2 linked regions of the Acuticoccus sediminis genome follow. The protein of the gene in region 1 interacts with the protein of each later gene in a pairwise test. Links are inferred from orthologs where the notes say so. Each region holds a gene or a part of one and is shown on either strand. Other genes may lie near its edges. The genes, in order: DLJ53_RS02655 and DLJ53_RS20185.

Evidence for each region.
Region 2: the proteins of DLJ53_RS02655 (region 1) and DLJ53_RS20185 interact in binary tests that used the Escherichia coli proteins (3 or more experiments, as listed by UniProt). The link is inferred for Acuticoccus sediminis from one-to-one orthologs.

The regions. Positions count from the first base shown.
Region 1 is NZ_QHHQ01000001.1:616,244-623,210, reverse strand. Bases 2,424-5,391 are described here. They hold DLJ53_RS02655 (aspartate-semialdehyde dehydrogenase), read right to left. Parts: upstream 4,441-5,391; coding sequence 3,406-4,440; downstream 2,424-3,405. Other genes in these bases: DLJ53_RS02650 (zinc-binding metallopeptidase family protein), read left to right, coding at 4,731-5,391; DLJ53_RS02660 (DUF952 domain-containing protein), read left to right, coding at 2,957-3,343; DLJ53_RS02665 (S24 family peptidase), read right to left, coding at 2,424-2,823. In the rest of the region: DLJ53_RS02675 (DMT family transporter), read left to right, coding at 60-986; DLJ53_RS02670 (ligase-associated DNA damage response exonuclease), read left to right, coding at 1,109-2,152; more of DLJ53_RS02665, read right to left, coding at 2,188-2,423; more of DLJ53_RS02650, read left to right, coding at 5,392-5,822; DLJ53_RS02645 (ligase-associated DNA damage response DEXH box helicase), read left to right, coding at 5,880-6,967.
Region 2 is NZ_QHHQ01000004.1:438,446-445,264, forward strand. What follows is about bases 2,127-4,946. They hold DLJ53_RS20185 (peptide deformylase), read right to left. Parts: upstream 3,886-4,946; coding sequence 3,367-3,885; downstream 2,127-3,366. Other genes in these bases: DLJ53_RS20175 (glycosyltransferase family 61 protein), read right to left, coding at 2,127-2,254; fmt (methionyl-tRNA formyltransferase), read right to left, coding at 2,364-3,287; DLJ53_RS20190 (2-hydroxyacid dehydrogenase), read left to right, coding at 3,972-4,910; hydA (dihydropyrimidinase), read left to right, coding at 4,920-4,946. In the rest of the region: DLJ53_RS20165 (S-methyl-5'-thioadenosine phosphorylase), read right to left, coding at 1-247; tRNA pseudouridine(38-40) synthase TruA, read right to left, coding at 244-987; more of DLJ53_RS20175, read right to left, coding at 989-2,126; more of hydA, read left to right, coding at 4,947-6,329; DLJ53_RS35285 (hypothetical protein), read left to right, coding at 6,599-6,819. UniProt on the Escherichia coli protein: Removes the formyl group from the N-terminal Met of newly synthesized proteins. Requires at least a dipeptide for an efficient rate of reaction. N-terminal L-methionine is a prerequisite for activity but the enzyme has broad specificity at other positions.

The sequences.
Region 1 (6,967 bases):
GCCCGATGCGCCTGCCGGCATTCGGGTGTAAGGCGGGGCCTCGATAACTAGAGGCTAAAATGCCCCTCAACGACAATGCCCGTGGCGCGCTCATCATGACCGCCGCCATGGCGGGGTTCACCTGTAACGACGCGGCGATGAAGCTCGCGTTCGAGAACGTCCCGGTCGCCCAGGGGATCTTCGCACGCGGCGTGATGAGCGGCGTCCTGATCCTGCTTCTCGCGTGGCGCACCGGCGCCCTCGGCTACCGCCCGACCCGGCGTGGCACCGTGGTCATCGCGCTGCGCAGCGCATGCGAGCTCGGCTCCACCATCACATTCCTGCAGGCGCTCGCGGTGATGCCGCTCGCCACCGCCAGCAGCGTGCTGCAGTTCGTCCCGCTGGCGGTCACGATGGTCGCGGCGCTCCTGTTCAGGGAGCCCGTGGGCTGGCGGCGCTGGTCGGCGATCGCGGTCGGCTTCGTCGGCGTGATGGTGATGATCCGTCCGGGCGGCGAGGCGTTCGACACCAACATCCTCTACCCCCTCGGCACGGTCGCCTTCATCACCGTGCGCGACATGCTCACCCGCTCGCTCGACCCGGACACCCCGTCGGTCTTCGCGAGCGTCGTCACCATCGTCGCCGTCACCATCTTCGCCGGCGCGCTGATGCCCGCCCAGGGGACCGTCGGGCTGGACCAGGCGACGGCGATCGTCATCCTCGTCGCGTCGACGATCATCCTCGTGGGCTACATCCTCAGCATCACGGCGATGCGGGTGGGCGACATCTCCGCCGTCTCGCCGTTCCGCTATACCGGCCTCCTCTGGGCGATGCTGCTGGGGTACTTCGTGTTCGACGAGGTGCCGGACGGCCCGACCTTCATCGGCGCCGGTCTGGTCGTCGCCGCCGGTCTCTATACCCTGTGGCGCGAGACGCTGGTCGGGCGCGGGCACCCGGCCGCCTCGGCCTCGACCCGCCCCTTTTCCGCAAGCGACGGCGGCGCATGACGGGACAATGTTTCACGTGAAGCGCTTACCCTGAGCGCGGCGGCCCCGATCGGAGCGCCGCCCAAGGACCGATGACCGTCCGAGCCTTATTGGCGGCCGGGGGACGCCCTATATCGCACGCGATGTCCGAAACGCTTCTCGCCCTGACGCCCGAGGGGCTCTACTGCCCCGCCGGCGGCTTCCACATCGACCCCATCCGGCCCGTGCCGCGCGCGGCGATCACGCACGGTCACGCCGACCACGCCCGACCGGGCCACGCCGCCGTGCTCGCCACGCCCGAGACACTGGGCATCATGGCCGTTCGCTACGGCGAGGCCTTCGCCGGCACGCGCCAGGGGATCGGCTACGGCGAGGCTGTCCGGATCGGCGACGTCACCGTGCGCTTCCACCCTGCCGGCCACGTGCTCGGCTCGGCGCAGATCTCGCTCGAGGCGGGAGGGCGTCGCGCGGTCGTCTCCGGCGACTACAAGCGGCAGACGGATCCGACGTGCGCGCCGTTCGAGCTCGTCCCGTGCGATCACTTCGTCACGGAGGCGACGTTCGCGCTGCCGGTGTTCCGCCATCCCGACGCGGCGGACGAGGTGGCGACGCTGCTCCAGTCCGTCGGCCTGTTCCCGGACCGGCCGCACCTCGTCGGCGCCTACGCGCTCGGGAAGGCGCAGCGCGTCCTCGCGCTGATCCGGGCCGCCGGCTACGACCGTCCCGTCTACCTGCACGGCGCGCTGGAGCGGCTGACGGCGCACTACGAGTCCGAGGGGCAGGACTTCGGCACGCTGCTGCCGGTGCGCGACGTCGACCGCAAGTCTCTCGCGGGAGAGATCGTCCTGTGCCCGCCCGGCTCGCTCAACGACCGCTGGGCGCAGCGCTTCGGCGACGCGGTGACCGCCTTCGCATCGGGCTGGATGCGCGTGCGGGCGAGGGCACGGCAGCGCGGCGTCGAGCTGCCGCTGGTCATCTCCGACCATGCGGACTGGGAAGACCTCTGCACCACGATCGTGGAGACCGGGGCCGAGCAGGTCTGGGTCACGCACGGTCAGGAGGATGCGCTGTGTCACTGGGCGCGCACCAAGGGCATCGACTGCCGCCCGCTGCACCTCCTCGGCTACGGCGACGGCGACGACGGCCCGGAGGAGACGCTGACGCAGGACAACGCGCCGGCGCCCTGAGGCCGGTGCGGACGACGGGTGGCTGGGAGGCCGGATTACTGGGTCGCGTAGACGATCCGTGCGATCCAGTCGACGTCGGAGGTGCGCAGCGACACGTCGGAATGGTCCGGATTGACGGCGTGGAACTCGTACCCGTCGTCGCGGATCTCCTTCAGCACCTTCACCGCGACCTCGTTGTTGGTCAGCTTGACCACGACGCGATCGCCGGCGTTGGCCGCCGCGTTCGGCGAGATGAAGAGCACGTCGCCATCACGGTAGAGGGGCTGCATCGAATCGCCGACGACGGACAGGGCGTAGAGCGGCTCGTGCCGGCGGTCGGGGAAGGAGATGATGCGCGGCGGGCTGGGAACGGCGACACTGTCCGTCCCGGCGGGGAGCGAGCTTTCGAACCCGGCGTGGGCCTCGCCGATCAGCGGGATCGACACGTGCGGCGCCTGACGGCCGGTGTCCGCGAAGCCGAACAGCTGGGAGATCGAAGTATTCGTCGCCTTCAGGATCTTGGCGATCGATTCGGTCGAGGGCCAGCGCGGCCGGCCATCCGACGCGAAGCGCTTGCTCTTATTAAAAGTTGTAGGATCAAGTCCACTACGGCGGGCAAGTCCTGAGGGGGACATCCCGTGCTTCGCCGCAAGCTCGTCGATCGCGTTCCACACGTCGTTATGAGCGAGCATTGCCCCCTCCTGCTCACAGGCGAACACCACTTGGAGTAACCTCGAGAAGGTTCCTCGACGTAAAAGCGCCCGTCGAAAATTCAGTTTGTTCTGGATTGATGTAGCATATGTAACGCGTGCGAGGAACCTGGGTTTGCCGCTCGACCGCCGCAAACCACGCCCTCTCCAGACCCTTAGGATCCCCGTGGAAGAATCCGGAACGATCTACAAGCTCCTGCGCCCTACAGAGCTTGCGACATTCGTCACAAAATGGACTTTTGAAGGATCGGAGGATGACGTCCGCGACGGCTTCATCCACCTGTCGACCGAAGGTCAGATGTCCGGCACTCTCGAGAAACACTTTTCCCGAGATTCGAACATTTTTGCGCTGGATTGCAGCCTTTTAATCGGGACTGCGAAATTGGTCTGGGAGCCGTCGCGCGGCGGGCAATTGTTCCCGCACCTCTATCGCCCGCTGCAGATGAGCGACGTCCGCGCCATCATTCCGTTGCCCGGAAAAATCTGGCCGGTTGCAATCTAAGGACTGCAGTCCTGCAAATCGGCAAGACAGGGTGCGACGCTCCGCCGCACCCTGATGCGACGTTATGCGGCCTCGGCGCGGGCCGTCAGCAATTTCCGGTTCACGAGAAGTTCAGCGATCTGCACCGCGTTCAGCGCGGCACCCTTGCGCAGGTTGTCGCTCACCACCCACATCGCCAGGCCGTTCTCGACCGTCGGGTCCTCGCGGATGCGGCTGATGTACGTGGCGTCCTCGCCGGCCGCCTCGTACGGCGTCATGTAACCGCCTGGCTCCCGCTTATCGATCACCAGGCAACCCGGCGCCTCGCGCAGGATGTCCCGTGCCTCGTCCGCCGACAGCGGCTCCTCGAGCTCGATGTTCACGGCCTCGGAGTGGGAGATGAAGACCGGCACGCGCACGCAGGTCGCATGCAGCTTGATCTTCGGGTCGAGGATCTTCTTGGTCTCGACCACCATCTTCCACTCCTCCTTCGTCGAACCGTCGTCCATGAAGACGTCGATGTGAGGAATGACGTTGAAGGCCATGCGCTTCGGGAACTTCTTGGACTGCACCTCGTCCGAGACGAAGACGGCCCGCGTCTGCGCGAAGAGGTCGTCCATCGCCTCCTTGCCGGCGCCCGAAACCGACTGATAGGTCGACACCACGACGCGCTTGATCTTCGCGCGCTCGTGGATCGGCTTCAGCGCCACGACGAGCTGCGCCGTCGAGCAGTTCGGGTTGGCGATGATATTCTTCTTCGTGAAGCCCGCGACCGCGTCGGCATTCACCTCGGGAACGATCAGCGGCACGTCCGGGTCGGTCCGGAAGGCGGACGAGTTGTCGATCACCACCGCGCCCTGCTTGGCGATCTTCGGGCCCCACTCGCGCGACACGTCACCGCCCGCGGACATCAGGCAGATGTCCACGTTCGAAAAGTCGGTAGTCTCCAGCGCCTCGCATTTCAGGGTCTTGTCGCCGAAGGAGACCTCGGTCCCCTGGCTGCGACGCGACGCGACCGCGACGACCTTGTCGGCCGGGAAGCCGCGCTCGGCCATGATATCGAGAATTTCGCGGCCGACGTTCCCCGTCGCGCCGACGACTGCTACCGTGTAGCCCATCTGCCTAACTCCTAGAGACTGGCGCGTGTAATGGCGGAGATGACACCATGTGTCCATCCGCCCGTGGCGAGAACCTTGCCTCCCCGGACCCCAGATGGGCACGCGAATCCGCAAATGCGACGGCCCTACGACTCGCGGCGACGCCGTCTCGTCCTGAATGATCGCGCCAATCATCGCAGCGCGATTGCAGCGGGGCCCTTCCGCAACCTATTTCCGGTGCCGCGCGTTGGTGGGCGAACAGGCGCCCATCCCCCCGCCAGGCCGGGCGCACCACAACGGATACCCGATCTATGAAGCGGTTTTCGTGCCGGAACTGCGGCAACGAGGTTCACTTTGAGTCCACGCAGTGCGTTCGCTGCGGGAATGCGCTCGGGTTCGACGCCGTCACCGGCAACATGCTGTCCACCCCGCAGGGCTCGCCGTGGTCCAACGGGCAAACCACGTACAACGCGTGCGCCAACGCCGCGCACCTCGCCTGCAACTGGCTGGTCCCGGCCTCCAGCGGCAACACGCTGTGCCAGGCCTGCTCGCACAACCGGACCATACCGGACCTCTCCGACCCCGAGGCGGTCGAGCTGTGGCGCAACCTCGAGCAGGCCAAGCGCTACCTCTTCTATTCCATCATCCGCTGGAACCTGCCGCAGCCGACGGTGGCCGAGGATCCCGACCGGGGCCTCGCCTTCGACTTCCTCGCCGACCAGCAGAATGGCGACGGTACCGTCACGCCGGTGCTGACCGGCCATGCCGACGGGCTCGTCACCATCAACATCGCCGAGGGCGACGATGCCGAGCGCGAGCGGCGCCGCACGGAGATGGGCGAGCCCTACCGCACCCTCGTCGGCCACTTCCGCCACGAGGTGGGGCACTACTACTGGGACCGCCTGGTGCGCGACGCAGGCAAGGAGGACGCCTACCGCGCCGTGTTCGGCGACGAGCGGGCCGACTACGCCGCCGCGCTGCAGAACCACTACGCCAGCGGGCCGCCGGTGGACTGGGCGAACGCCTACATCTCCTCCTACGCCACCGCGCACCCGTGGGAGGACTGGGCCGAGACGTTCGCCCACTACATCCATATCGTCGACGCGCTGGAGACGGCGGCCGCGTTCGGCCTGCGCACGACCGGGCTCGGCAACAACGGCAGCCACCACGTCGACTTCGACCCCTACACCCAGGGCGCGATCAGCGACCTCCTGCACGCCTGGGTGCCCGTCACGGTGGCGATGAACGCGATCAACCGCTCCATGGGGCAGCCGGACCTCTACCCGTTCGTCCTCAACAAGCCGGTCGAGGAGAAGCTCGGCTTCGTGCACGACCTCATCCGCAGTCACGCCCGCACGACCGCCATCACCCAGAAACGCCCCTGGTGGCGTATCGGCCGCTGACGGCCGGCCGTCGGCCGCGGTGGTGTCGGAGCGCTGCGGGGCACTTATGTTACGCGTGTGCTCACTTCGCCCGACACCATCCGCGCCGAGGGCGCCCTGCCGGAACCGTTCGCCGAATGGTTCTCCGCTCAGGGATGGACTCCGCGCCCCCACCAGCTCGCACTGATCGAGAAGGCCGAGGAGGGTAGGTCCACCCTCCTCATCGCCCCGACCGGTGCGGGCAAGACGCTCGCCGGCTTCCTGCCGAGCCTGATCGAGATCACCGACGAGAACCGTCGCCGCAACGCCCCGCTGCGGGAAGGCCCTCACACCCTCTACATCTCGCCACTGAAGGCGCTCGCGGTCGACATCGCGCGCAACCTCGAGCGCCCGATCACCGAGATGGGCCTTCCCATCGCCCACGAGACGCGCACCGGCGACACGCCGCAGAACCGGCGGCGGCGACAGAAGGAGGTCCCGCCCGACATCCTCCTCACGACCGCCGAGCAGATCGCCCTCCTGGTCAGTCAGCCGGACGCCGCCCGCTTCTTCTCCGAGCTGAAGGTCATCATCGTCGACGAGCTGCATTCGCTGGTGACGTCGAAGCGCGGCGACCTTCTCTCGCTCGGCATTGCGCGTCTGCGCCGGCATGCGCCGGAGGTGCGAACGATCGGCCTCTCCGCCACCGTCGCCGAGCCGGACGACCTGCGCGGCTGGCTCGTCCCCTTCGTGCCGGCCGACCCGTCGTCACGCGAGGACGACGGCCGCGGCGTCCCGAAGCGCCGGCCCGCCGCGCCCGCGTCGGGCCTCGCCGATCTCATCGTCGTCGAAGGCGGCGCGAAACCGGACCTCTCGATCCTCAAGACCGACCAGCGTGTCCCCTGGTCGGGCCACATGACGCGCTGGGCGGTCGGCGACGTCTACCGCCTCATCAAGGAGCACGGCACCACGCTGGTGTTCGTCAATACGCGCTCCCAGGCCGAGACGCTGTTCTACGAGCTGTGGCGCATCAACGAGGACACGCTGCCGATCGCCCTCCATCACGGCTCGCTGGAGCGCGAGCAGCGCCGCAAGGTCGAGGCGGCGATGGCCCGCAACGCGCTGCGCGCGGTGGTCTGCACCTCGACGCTGGACCTCGGCATCGACTGGGGCGACGTCGACCTCGT
Region 2 (6,819 bases), on another replicon or contig:
CGAGGTCCGTGACCCCCGCCCGCTTCAGGACGTCGATGTTCGCACGGTAGTTGATCTGCGTCGGGCCGAGCCGGTGGCCGCGTCCATGGCGAGGCATGAAGACGATGGGCGTTCCCGCGAGCGTGCCACGCAGCACACTGTCGGATGGCTCGCCCCATGGGCTCTCGATCGTCTCCCAAGTCCCTTCGAGGCCCGGGAGATCGTAAAGTCCCGAACCACCGATGATGCCGAGCACAACGTCCATCAGCTCTCCTCGTAGTCCACGCGCGTCAAGATCAGGCCGGCCGACGGTGCGACCGGACCACAGGCCGGCCGCGACCGTGCCGCCAGCGCCGCCGCGACATCGTCCGGCTGCCAGCGGCCGATCCCGACCTCGACCAGAGTGCCGACCATGGACCGAACCTGATTGTGAAGGAAAGACCGCGCGCTCGCCGTCACCGCAATCACCTCCCCGTCGCGGGTCACATCGAGGCGGTCCAGCGTCCGCAACGGGCTTTTCGCCTGACACTGCGCGGCCCGGAAGGTCGTGAAGTCGTGCTTGCCGAGGAGGTGGCGCGCGCCGGCGTTCATCGCGTCGACGTCGAGCGCCTGCGGCACGCGCCAGGCGACCTGGTCGAGGGCCAGCGGCGCCCGGCGATTGATGATACGGTAAAGGTAATGCCGGGCCCGCGCGGAGTGGCGGGCGTCGAACTCGTCCGGCACGCGCTCGGCGGCGAGGATCGCCACAGGTTCGGGCCGCATGTGGGCGTTCATCGCGTCGCGGACGGTGTCGGCCCGCCAGTCCCTGACGAAGTCGACGTGCGCCACCTGGCCGGTCGCGTGGACCCCGGTGTCGGTGCGGCCGGCGCCGTGGACACGGGTCGGCGTGCCGCAGAGCCTCTCCGCCGCGTCCTCCAGTGCCTCCTGCACGCTCCGCCCGGTCTCCTGGCGCTGCCAGCCGACGAACGGCGACCCGTCGTACTCGATGGTGAGCTTGTAGCGCGGCACGTCAGGCGCCGATCCGGTCCGCGGCGGAGCGCACGGCACCGAGCACGCCATCGATGTCCACTGTCCAGGCGTCCCTGCGACGGTCGCCCGCGACCGGGGTGCCGAAGTGCGGCGTGTAGCCGAGGCCGAGGGCGTGGGCGATCGCCATGTAGACCGTCGTTCCGCGGTTGGGATTGAAGAGTTCGACCACGCACGTGCCGGGGCGGGCGGCGACGAGGTTCGTCAGCGCCGCGCCATGGGGTGCCACCACCACCTCCGCATCGCGCGCCAGGGCCAGCTGCTCGGCGGGGGCGAGCGCGCCCATCTCCACCGCCTCGAAGCCTTCGCGGCCGAGCGCCTCGATCAGCGGACGCTCGTTGAGGAGGACGCGGGCGCCGGCATCGGTGCGGGCGAGGTAGAGCCGCCGCCCCGCGCGCGACCGCTCCCCGGCCGCGGGAAGGTCCGCCAGCAGGCGCGTCAGGATGAAGTCCATCGCCTCGGGATCGAGATAATAGAACGGGTGCCCGCCCATCTCCGCCGTCGACGACAGGACCAGGAGGCGGGCGACCCGGTAGACCCGGTCCGAACGTGCGACGTTCGCGCCCGGGCACACCCGGTCCAGCGCGTACGCCGGGTAGAGCGCGGTGGCGCCGCCGAAGAGGCAGCCCTCCGGCGCGACGCCGAGGCGCTGGGTGAAGACGTAAGCCCGCGTCAGCCGGTCGCCGACGAAGTGGGCAGGGTTGGCGGCACCGGGAAAGAAGTCGTCGCAGAACGCGGCGAAGGCCAGCGGCTCCGCGTTCGCCGCCAGCCGCTCCTGCCGCTCCAGCACCGCCGACGAGGCGGGGTCGACGGTGTCGCCACGGAAGATGGTGAACCGGTTGCCGGTGGTCGCGAGGCAGACGTCGCGGTACTCCAGCACCGTCAGCGCCTTCTGCATCGGCATCCGCAGGCCGCCGCGGTTCAGCTTCGTGCCGCGGAACAGCGCCCATGGGAGCGTGCTCTCGAGCGGGTTCGGGCGCTCCGGCAGGACCGTCGTCTCGGACACCGCGAGCGGGGCCACCCTGATGCCGCGAATCGCCGGGACGGCGCCGCTCGCCTCGTTCGCGGCGAGCGCCTCCGCCAGCAGGGTGCGGTCTTCGGGCGGGAGACCGTGCGCGGCGAGAAGCTGCTCGCGGCTGCGGTAGACGAGGTCCCCGAACGCCTTGTCCCGCGGATAGGACGGCCGGCCGAGACGCATCACGCGACGCCAGAAGGCGGGGGCAGTGCTCGGCTTTGCGGGATCACGCATGGCTGGATCGCGCCTGTTGGGTTGCGCGCAACGGATGCGCTTCTCGGATACGCGGGCTTGCGCGATGGCCTACATTCGGCCCCGGCGCGTGTCCATCGTGGCGGTCCGGTCAGACCTCGAAGCGGTCGCCGGGCCCGATTCGCGCGCCGCGCAGGAAGGCGTCGGCGTCGACCGGGGACTTGCCCGCCCGCTGCACCCGCAGCAGCCGCACGGCCCCCTCGCCGCAGGCGACGGTGAGGCGGTCATCGAGAACTTCGCCCGGCGCGCCCGAGCCGGTGGCGACCGTCGCCCGGAGGACCTTCAGCCGCTCCGGCTTGCCGGCGATCTCGATCGTGGCATAGGCGCCCGGCATCGGGTTGAGGCCGTGGATGTGGTTGCGAACCGCCTCCGCCGGCTGGGCGAAATCGATCGGCGCCTCGGCCTTGTCGATCTTGGAGGCGTAGGTCACGCCCTCCTCCGGCTGCGGTGTCAGGGTGAGCGCGTCGCGATCCAGCGCGGCCAGCGCGCGGACCATCAGGTCGGCGCCGAGGCGGGACAGGCGGTCGGTGAGGTCCGCCGCGGTATCGTCCGGGCCGATCGGCGTGTGCTCGACCATGCCGACGGGGCCGGTGTCGAGCCCCTTCTCCATCCGCATCACGGTGACGCCGGTCTGCGCGTCGCCCGCCATGATGGCCCGTGCGACGGGTGCCGCGCCGCGCCATCGCGGCAACAGGGACGCGTGGACGTTGTAGGCGCCGAGCGGTGCCGCCTCCAGCACCGGGACCGGCAGGATGAGGCCGTAGGCGACGACGACCAGCGCGTCCGGCTCCAGCGCCGCGATCGCCTCCGCCTCCTCCTTCAGCGAGGTCGGGTGGCGCACTTCGATCCCGAGCGCCTCGGCCGCCTCGTGGACGGCGGACCTGCGCTCGGCCATCCCCCGCCCAGCGGGCCGCGGCGGCTGGGTGTAGACGGCCGGGACCGTGTGCCCCTGCCCGACGATCTCCATCAGGGTCGGAACGGCGAAGGACGGCGTTCCCATGAAGACGATGCGCATCATCGGCGCTCACCCCTGGCCACGAGCGATACGCGGCCCGCCGGAGACGGCGACCGGGCGAAAGGCAATGTATGGATCATCACGCGGCGCCGAGCTTGGCCTGCTTGGTGAACTTCTTCACGACCCGGTCCCGCTTCAGCCGCGACAGATAGTCGATGAAGAGGATGCCGTTGAGGTGATCGATCTCGTGCTGCAGGCACGTGGCGAGGAGGCCGTCCGCCTCGACCGTCTGCTCGGCCCCGTCCCGGTCGAGGAAGCGCACGGTCACGCGCGCGGGCCGCTCGACCTCCTCGGTGTAGTCGGGGATCGACAGGCACCCCTCCTCGTAGACCGAGGTCTCCTCAGAGCTGGCGACGATCTCCGGATTGACGAGGACCATCGGCGCGGGCTCCGCGTCCTCCCCGGTCGCGACGTCGAGCACGATGAGCCGCTCCAGCACGCCGATCTGCGGGGCCGCGAGGCCGATCCCGGGGGCGGCATACATGGTCTCGAGCATATCGTCGGCCAGAGCCTTGATCCGCGCGTCGACGGAGGTCACAGGCTCGGCCACGCGCCGCAGCACGGGATCGGGAATGATGAGGATCGGACGTTTCGCCATGAGCGGCAGATATGCTGCGCCGAACGTCCGGTCAATTGTCAAACGGCCCGTCCCTTGCCTACCCTTCGAAGCATGAGACCGACAAAATGACCACGCTGCTTCTTTCCACCGGCTGGCACCAGGACGAATGGCTCGCCAACTGGCGCGCGACCGCGCCGGACCGCCCCATCCTCCGGCACGGCCAGGACGACTACGACCCCGCCGCCATCGACTACGTGCTGACCTGGAAGCCGCCGGCCGGCGTCCTCAGGACGCTCCCGAACCTGAAGGCCGTCTTCAACCTCGGCGCGGGGGTCGACGGGCTGATGGCGGACCCGGACCTGCCGCCCGTCCCACTGGTGCGCCTCGTCGACGACGACATGACCTACAGGATGGGCGAATGGGTCATCCTCCAGGTACTGACCCACTTCCGCCAGGCGCTCGCCTACCTCGACGTGCAGCGTAAGCACGAGTGGCGCGAGTTCGAGCAGCCGGCGGCGAACGCGGCCCGCGTCGGCCTCATGGGCTACGGCACCCTTGCCCGGCACTGCGCGCCGATCCTGCTGTCGCTCGGCTTCACCGTGCACGGCTGGTCCCGCTCCCAGCGGCCGAGTGACATCACGCTCTACTATGGCGCCGAGGGCCTCGACGCCTTCCTGAAGCGCACGGACATCCTCGTCTGCCTGCTGCCGCTGACGGAGGACACCCGCGGCATCCTCGATGCCGGCCTCATCGCAAGGCTCGGCGGGGAGAGCCCCCTCGGCCCGGTCCTCATCAATGCCGGGCGCGGCGGTCTCCAGACGGAGGCGGACATCCTGGCGGCGCTCCGGTCCGGTGCGCTGAAGGGCGCCTCGCTCGACGTCTTCAACGAAGAGCCCCTCCCCGCGGACGATCCGATGTGGGATGCGCCCAACCTCGTCATCACGCCCCACGTGGCCGCGGTCTCCGACCCGACGTCCACGCTTCGCAATATCGTCCGCCAGATCGAGGCGTTCGAGCGCGGTGAGCCGCTCCGGAACGTCGTCGACACAATACGCGGCTACTGAGGAGACACCATGACCTTCGACCTCGTCATCGCCGGCGGCACCATCGCCACGGCCGCCGACGTGTTCAAAGCCGACATCGGCGTGAAAGACGGCGTCATCACCGCGCTCGGCATCGGCCTCGAGGGCGCCGAGACCATCGACGCGACGGGCAAGTACGTCCTGCCGGGCGGCATCGACAGCCATGTCCACATCGACCAGCCCTCCGGCGAGGGTATCGTCATGGCCGACACGTTCGAGACCGGCACTCTGTCCGGCCTCTTCGGCGGCAACACGACGCTGCTGCCGTTCTGCGTCCAGGAGAAGGGCAAGTCCCTGCGCGACGCGCTGACGGCCTACCACGCGAAGGCCGAGGGCAACTGCTACACCGACGTCTCCTTCCACCTCGTCATCTCCGACCCGACCGAATCGGTGCTCGGCCAGGAGCTGCCGGCGGCGGTGGCGGACGGCTACACCTCGTTCAAGGTCTTCATGACCTACGAGAACCTGCGCCTCAACGACGCCGAGATCCTGCAGGTGATGGACACCGCGCGACGCACCGGCGCGCTCGCCATGGTGCACTGCGAGAACGAGGACGCGATCCGCTTCCTGATCGACCGCCACGTCGCCGAGGGCCGTCTCGAGCCGCTGTCGCACGCAACGACGCGCCCCCTCGCGGTGGAGCGCGAGGCGACGCACCGCGCCATCACGCTCGCGGAGGTGGTCGACGTGCCCGTCGTCATCGTCCACGTCTCCAACGGGGCGGCGATGGAGGAGATCGAGCGGGCGCGGGCGCGGGGCATGAACGTCACCGGGGAGACCTGCCCGCAGTACATCCGCCTCACCGAGAAGGACCTCGAGGGGATGAACTGGGAGGGCGCCAAGGCGGTCTGCTCGCCCCCTCCGCGGACCGAGGCCGAGTGGGACAATATCTGGCGCGGCATCCAGACCGGCGTCTTCGACGTCTTCTCCTCGGACCACTGCCCGTTCCGCTACGACGACGAGCGCGGCAAGCTGAACCCCAAGGGCCGCAAGGACTTCCGTCACGTCCCGAACGGCATCCCGGGGGTGGAGACGCGCCTGCCGATCCTCTTCTCCGAGGGTGTCTCGAAGGGGCGGATCGACATAACCCGCTTCGTGGCGCTGACCTCGACGAACCACGCCAAGACCTACGGCCTCTACCCGAAGAAGGGCACCATCGCGGTCGGCGCGGACGCCGACATCGTGCTGTGGGACCCGGAGGCGGAGACGACGATCCGCCACGCCAACCTGCACGACGGGTCGGACTACTCGCCCTACGAGGGCCTCGAGGTCAAAGGGCTGCCGAGGACGGTCATCCTCCGCGGCAAGGTGATGGTGAAGGACGGCGAGCTCGTCGGCGCCAGGGGCGACGGACGCTATCTGCCGCGCGAACTCTCGATGAAGGTCCGCCGGCCGGGCTGAGGCCGGCCGCCGGCATTCCCGGTCCGGCTCCGCTTGCGGACGCCGGGGCCGGGTGCCGGCCACCGGGGCACGACCGCGCGGGGCGGTCGCAATCCGGCCCCGCGCACCCTATGATGTTCACGCGTGGCTCAGGATCGGTCTGGATGATCCTCGGGGCACGGGGACGGCGGCCTGACGCGGCACGATACGCGCGGCCGCGGCCCGACATCTGGTGAATGAGTTGTCCCGTCCCGCGTTCGTCCCGGGGCGCGGATCCGGGAGCATGGCCCATGAGGCGTCCTCACCTTCTCGCGCTGTCCGTCGTGGCAGCGGGCGCGTGCGTCGCGGTGACGACGGCGAGCGCGCAGACCTATTCCTCGGCGCTGCCGCTGACGGTCGCGGAGCGCCGCGCGCTGGAGAGTCGCCTGTCGACGGTGCTCGACTACGCCCGCGACAACCAGGTGGCGTACATCGAGCTGCCGGGCGGCGGCCAGGCCGCGGTGCGCGCCTA